DNA from 2 places in the Alkalispirillum mobile genome. Region 2 is predicted to be linked to the other one. Evidence: predicted binding sites of a transcription regulator. Region 2 holds the regulator's gene; the other holds the start of a gene.

Region 1 (3,407 bases), 1.2 Mb from region 2:
CGAGTTGCTGCTCAGCGGGCACGGACGACTGTTTGGCCCGGGCAACCCGCAACTGCCCGCGCCGAACATGCTGATGTTCCACCGCATCACGCACATTAGTGATCAGGGCGGGGCCTATGACAAGGGCCAGATCAGCGCGGAGCTCGATCTCGATCCGGATCTCTGGTTCTTCCGCTGCCATTTCCCGGGGGATCCGGTCATGCCCGGGTGTCTGGGGCTGGACGCCCTTTGGCAACTCGTGGGCTTCTACCTGGGCTGGATCGGCGGCACAGGGAAGGGGCGCGCCCTCGGCTGCGGGGAGGTGAAGTTCTCCGGCCAGATTCTCCCGGAGCACGAAAAGGTCACCTACGAGATCGCTTTCAAGCGCGTCATTAACCGTCGCCTGGTCATGGGGATTGCCGATGGTTGGGTGTCCGTGGATGGTGAGCAGATCTACACGGCCAAGGACCTGAAGGTGGGGCTGTTTCAGGATCCGGGCGACCTCAGCAAAGGCCGGGGTTAACCTGCTACGGGTTGTAAGTTTCAATAACCACTGATTCAGTTTCGAGGAGTCTACCGTGCGTCGAGTAGTCGTCACTGGAATGGGCATTGTCTCCTGCATCGGCACCGACCAGAGCTCGGTGACTGAGGCCTTGCGTAACGGCAGTTCGGGCATCAAATTCAAGCCGGAATACGAGGAGGTCGGTCTACGCAGCCTGGTGGCCGGGTCCGTGGATATCGATCTGTCCGATCATATACCGCGCAAATCGCTCCGATTCATGGGCGATGCCGCGGCCTTCTCCTACATCGCCATGGAACAGGCCATGCAGGACGCCGGCCTGAGCGCTGAGGCGGTCTCCAGCCCCCGGGTTGGTTTGATCGCCGGCTCCGGCGGCGCCTCCACCGCCAACGTGGTGCAGGCCGCCGAGACCCTCAAGAACCGGGGTGTGCGCAAGATCGGGCCCTACGGTGTCACCCGCACCATGGGCAGCACCGTATCCGCCTGTCTGGCGACCCCTTTCAAGATCAAGGGCCTCAACTACTCCATCACCTCCGCCTGCGCCACCAGCGCTCACTGCATCGGCTCCGCCATGGAGCAGATTCAGCTCGGCAAGCAGGACATGATTTTCGCCGGCGGTGGCGAGGAGGAGCACTGGTCCCTGAGCATGCTGTTCGACGGCATGGGCGCCCTGTCCACCAAGTACAACGACACCCCCGAGAAGGCGTCCCGCACCTACGATGCGGACCGGGATGGCTTCGTCATTGCCGGTGGTGGCGGCATGCTCGTGATCGAGGCGCTGGATCACGCCCTGGCCCGCGGCGCCAAGATCTACGGCGAACTGGTGGGTTACGGCGCCACCTCCGACGGGTACGACATGGTGGCCCCCTCCGGCGAAGGTGCCGCGCGCTGCATGCGCCAGGCGCTGGAGACCGTCGACAGCCCGATCGACTACGTCAATGCCCACGGCACTAGCACGCCGGTGGGCGACCTCGCGGAGCTGAAGGCCATGCGCGAGGTCTTCGGCGAGGACATCCCGCCGGTCAGTGCCACCAAGTCGCTCACCGGACACTCTCTGGGGGCGGCCGGTGTACAGGAGGCCATCTACTCGTTGCTGATGCTCAAGGAAGGCTTCATCTCCCCCTCGATCAACATCGAGAACATCGACCCGGAGGCCAAGGACGTGCCTATCGTCACCGAGGCTCGTGATGGGGTCACCCTGAACACGGTCATGTCCAACAGCTTCGGTTTCGGTGGTACCAATTCCACCCTGATCTTCCGCCGCTACAACGACTGACCGATTCCATCCACCGGGCGGGAGCCCGGGCGGAATTGATCGAAGGCAGGTATGCCGGCAACGCATACCTGCCTTTTTGTTTTTTCAGAAACTCTCATGACCTGAATCAAGACGTAACGGTAACGGGTCCCTTATTTTGAACGCTTATAGCTACAGCGCTCCGCGCTGTGACACCAACTCCCGGCATTGTGCGATTCGTCATGGACCAAACACTGCAATTTGACCCGGCCATGCTGGCCAAATACAACGTCAGCGGCCCCCGGTACACCTCGTACCCCACGGCACCGCAGTTCCACGAGGGGTTTGACGACCAGGCCTACGCCGAAGTTGCCGCACGAAGCAACGAGGACCCGATCCCGCGGCCGCTGTCGCTCTACGTCCACGTCCCCTTCTGTGACACGGTCTGCTTCTACTGCGCCTGCAACAAGATCATCACCGGAAACTACGCCCGCGCAGGCAAGTACCTGGACTACCTCGAAAAAGAGGTGGCGTTGCAGGGCCAGCTGTTTGACAGCGACCGCCGGGTGGAGCAGCTGCACTTCGGCGGCGGCACGCCGACCTACCTGAATGACGAAGACCTGGTCCGGGTCATGGAAATGCTCTCCCGCCACTTCTCCCTGGAGAAGGGCCCGGAGCGCGAGTTCTCGATAGAGATCGATCCGCGTGCGGTCCGCGACACCACCATTGAGCTGCTGGCTGAACTCGGGTTTAACCGCATCAGTGTCGGCGTCCAGGACTTTGACCCGGATGTGCAGAAGGCCGTCAACCGCATCCAGCCCTACGAAACCACGGCCCGCGTCATCAAGAAGGCCCGCAGTTGCGGTTTCCGTTCCACTAACATGGACCTGATTTACGGGCTGCCCCTGCAGACGGTGGAGACCTACGCCCGGACCCTGGACCGGACGCTGGAACTGCGGCCCGAGCGCATCGCCATTTACAACTACGCCCACCTGCCCCACCTGTTCAAGGTGCAACGGCAGATCCGCGACGGCGACCTGCCGGGACCGGACGAAAAGCTCGCCATCCTGGAGCAGACCATCAACCGGCTCACCGAGGCCGGGTATGTTTACATCGGCATGGATCATTTTGCCCTGCCGGACGACGAACTGGCCCGCGCCCAGCGCGCCGGCACGCTGCACCGAAACTTCCAGGGGTACTCCACCCGCGCGGAGTGCGATCTGGTGGGTCTCGGCGTCACCTCCATCGGCAAGGTGGGCGAGACCTACAGCCAGAACCTGCGCGATATCGATGCCTACTACGAGCGACTGGATGCCGGGCGGCTGCCGGTGTTCCGCGGTGTTGAGCTCACCACCGACGACCAGCTGCGTCGGGACGTGATCACCGAGATCATGTGCCACTCCCGGGTGGACTTCCGCGAGGTGGAACAGCGCTACGACATCGTCTTCCATAACTATTTCCGGGATGCCCTGGAACGCCTGCAAGGCATGCAGGCCGATGGCCTGGTTCGCATCGAGGGCAATACCCTGCAGGTTGAGCCCCGTGGGCGTCTGCTACTGCGCCACGTGGCCATGGCCTTCGATGCCTATCTGCATGCCGACAAGGGCGACACCCGCTACAGTAAGGTCATCTGATCGCGCGCCGGGGGCGCCATGAATCCGCGGGTCTTTCTCC
Region 2 (3,407 bases):
CCTCCAGGCTCTCCGCCCCGGTCTCGAAGTAGGCGCAGGAGTACTGGCGGTCGCTGTCGAGGAAGAGGTCGAACAACTCGCCGGACAGGTCGTAGTGGTGCGCGACGTTGCGCCGCGCCCGGTACAGCGGGTTGAACTGCGCCAGGTAGCGGAAGGGGCGCAGGAGGCGGCGTTGTAACCGGTGCCAGCCGGTCTGTTCCAGCTCCCGCAACGCCCCGCAGGCGATGGTAAGCAGCTCGCGCAGACTGCCCTGTTCCAGTTTCAGGCGCTGGTCCATCCAGGCCTCGCCCAGCTCCAGATCGGGGCGCAGCCCCAGGCGCCGGACCGTGGCCCAGTCCTTGAGCCTCACCACGACGTGCGGGGTGTTGCCCGGGCCGAATCCCAGTCGCTTGTTATCGGGGAGGATGACCTCCAGCCGTCCCTCCGTCACAATGCGCGATAATAAGCGTTCCAAGAGCATGACGACGCCCCTTTTGACCGTCCGTCAACCAGGGTGTTTGCTCTCAGGATAGATTCATTTCGTCGACCATGCCGACGCACAGTATGGGAGTGCCTGTGACTACCTCACCACATATTATCGATATCACCATGGACAACTTCCAGTCAGAGGTGCTGGAAGGCTCCATGCAGCAACCGGTCCTGGTGGATTTCTGGGCCGAGTGGTGCCAGCCCTGCAAGACCCTCATGCCCCTGCTGGAGAAGCTGGCCGAGGAATACCGCGGCGCCTTCCGCCTGGCACGAGTCAATTGCGACGAGCAGCAGGCGATTGCTGCCCAGGTGGGTGTGCGCAGCCTGCCCACCGTCATCCTGGTCTCCCAGGGGCAGGTGCTGGACCAGTTCACCGGTGCGCTCCCGGAGGGTGAGCTGCGCCGTTTCCTGGATCAGCATGTGCAGGCCCCGCAAGCCGATCCGCTGGAGCAGGCGCGGGAGCTTGTGGCCGCCGGAGACCTGCAGGGCGCGATCCCGCTCCTGGAGCAGGCCCGCTCGGACCGGCCGGACGATCAGGAGGTGGCCCTTGATCTGGCCCATGCGCTGATGCAGACCGGCGAGCCGGAGAAGGCCGAGGCCATAGTCGCCGAGCTGCCGGATGATGCCCGTCACGACCCGCGGTGCAAGGGGATCAAGGCGCACCGGGCTTTTTCCGAGCAGCTGGCGGACCTGCCTGGCCGCGATGCCCTGGCCGCACGGCTGGAGCAGGACCCGGCCGATACCGAAGCGCGCCACGGGCTCGCCCTTTACCAGGTGCTGGCCGGGGAGAATGAGCCGGCCCTGGAGCACTTGCTCTGGATTGTGCGCCACGACCGCCAGTGGGGCGATGATCGCGGGCGGGATACCCTGCTGCGGGTGTTTGATCTGCTGGGTGCCGAGGACCCGTTGGTCCGGCAGTACCGCAGCCGGTTGTTCCAGAGCCTCTATTGAGGGCGCCGCCCCTCACACCGGCGACGGTTCGCTTTGTACGGGCAGCGGCATTGGCGGTATTCTGTTGCCTGGTTTTCATGCCGGCCGCAAGGCCGCCCTCCGGCGGGGTATCCGTATGGCGCACTGGCAGGGAGAAAGGGTAGTGCAATTGGCAGGCTCCAAGGGCGCCTGTAGCGATTGCTCCCTGTTCAGCCTCTGTCTTCCCAAGGGGTTGGATGACGAGCACGTTCGGCGTCTGGACGAGATCCTGCAGCGTCAGCGCCCGTTGCGTCGGGGCGATGTGCTCTTCCGGGAGGGGGATGGCTTCCGTGCGGTGTATGCCGTGCGGGCCGGTGCACTGAAGACTTATACCATCTCCCGCGATGGCGAGGAGCAGGTCACCGGTTTTCACATGCCGGGGGAGATGATCGGGCTGGATGCGGTCAGCCTGGGTGAGCATCCCTGCGAGGCGCGGGCGCTGGAGACCTCCAGCATCTGCGAGATCCCCTTCCCGGAGCTGGAGGAACTGGCCCGGGCCATTCCCGACCTCCAGCGCCAGCTCCTTCGTCTGATGAGCAAGGAGATCTTCCAGGACCACGAGATGCTCCACGCCCTGGCCCGGCGGAACGCCGAGGAGCGCCTGGCCATCCTGTTGCTGAATTTCTCCGAGCGGTTCGCCCGCCGGGGGCTGTCGGCGACGCGCTTCCGTCTGCCCATGTCGCGCAGTGACCTCAGTAACTACCTTGGGCTGGCGCCGGAAACCATGAGCCGGCTGTTCCGGCGTTTCCAGGAGCAGGGGTGGCTGCACAGCCGGGGCAAGGAAATCACCCTCAAGGAGCCGGCAAGCCTGGAGCGGCTGGCCGGGCACTGCCAGGAGCGCCCCTGCGGCCGGCCCACCCTGTCCGGGCCTTCATCGGCGGATTGACCCCGGGCAGTCCCGGCGTTTCGGGAAGGAGTGGGGCCGGCGGGGGCGTGCCCGCGGCCCCGGCCCGCGTTATTCCGCTTTCACCTCGATACGCTGAGCAGGCGGTGCGACCTTCTTGGGGACCGTCACCTCCAGTACGCCGTTGCGGGAGCGCGCCTCGATGTTTTCAGCATCCACCGACTCCGGGAGCGAGAACCGGCGGTAGAAGGTGCCGCGGGCCCGTTCCACGCGCTTCCAGCCCTGCTCGCTCTCGGTGCTCTCCGACTCGCGCGAGCCCTTAATGGCGAGCACGCCCTGATCCATGCTGATCTCGATGTCCTCCGGTGCCACCCCCGGCAGATCCGCATGGATGTGGTAGGCCTTCTCGTCCTCCGAGATGTCTACGGCCGGCAGCCACTGCCCGGCGGTCTCTGCGCTCTCGGCCTCATCGGCCGCCAGCGGGCCGCGCTGGCCGAACATGCGGTCCAGATCGCCTTGGATCTGACGCAGGGTGTTCCACGGGTCGTACCGTACGATCGCCATGACAATCACCTCCCATGAATGATTGCTGACCGGTTGTTTGATGTCCTCACTCTGTTAGATAGGGCGCGCGCCGGATTTTTCAAGAGGCGGAATCGGCCTCGTGGTATGGTTTCGCCCTCTGAATCGTGATGATTGGGGTAGGCCCACTATGAAGCTGCGTTACTGGCATGGGTTGGTGGCACTGGCGGTGGTCGGTGCCGTGGCCGTGCTCGGCCTGCAGGCCTGGGCGGACCGTGAGGGGCGCTTGGCCCTGGAAGAGGCGCTGGAGGGGCTGCCGGCAGAGTGGAGCGCGGATTACGATCGGGTAGCCGTTAACTTGTGGAATCAGCGTCTGCATGTCTTTGACCTGACGGTGGCGCACGAGGGTGAGCAACCCCTGCGCGTGGATGAGCTGATCGTGGTGGACGTGGACCGGGAGCACAGCCCGCCCCACCACCTCAGGGTGCGTGCGGTCGGGCTGCACGCCGACCCGGCCGATGGCTGGCCGGTGCCGGCCGCGGACTGGTCCGATGACTCGGCGGAGTGGGTGTTCGCGTACCGCTATGACCCGGAGGCACAGGCC

What was found. The regulator FNR, encoded in region 2, switches genes on or off when oxygen is low (the NO sensors DNR and NnrR bind a similar motif). The targets are predictions, from matches to a motif close to TTGATNTANATCAA.
Region 1: a site for FNR is predicted at 1,872-1,885, ahead of hemN (oxygen-independent coproporphyrinogen III oxidase). Genes of this name have one in related genera too.

Annotation. Positions count from the first base shown of each region.
Region 1 covers NZ_RCDA01000001.1:226,364-229,770, reverse strand. Annotated here, with positions in the region: gene fabA (bifunctional 3-hydroxydecanoyl-ACP dehydratase/trans-2-decenoyl-ACP isomerase) at 1-502, shown strand, start outside; gene fabB (beta-ketoacyl-ACP synthase I) at 558-1,775, shown strand; gene hemN (oxygen-independent coproporphyrinogen III oxidase) at 1,976-3,367, shown strand; gene DFR31_RS01155 (BCCT family transporter) at 3,386-3,407, shown strand, end outside.
Region 2 covers NZ_RCDA01000001.1:1,434,342-1,437,748, reverse strand. Annotated here, with positions in the region: gene DFR31_RS06845 (SAM-dependent methyltransferase) at 1-460, opposite strand, end outside; gene trxA (thioredoxin) at 556-1,419, shown strand; gene fnr (fumarate/nitrate reduction transcriptional regulator Fnr) at 1,535-2,323, shown strand; gene DFR31_RS06830 (Hsp20/alpha crystallin family protein) at 2,393-2,845, opposite strand; gene DFR31_RS06825 (hypothetical protein) at 2,994-3,407, shown strand, end outside.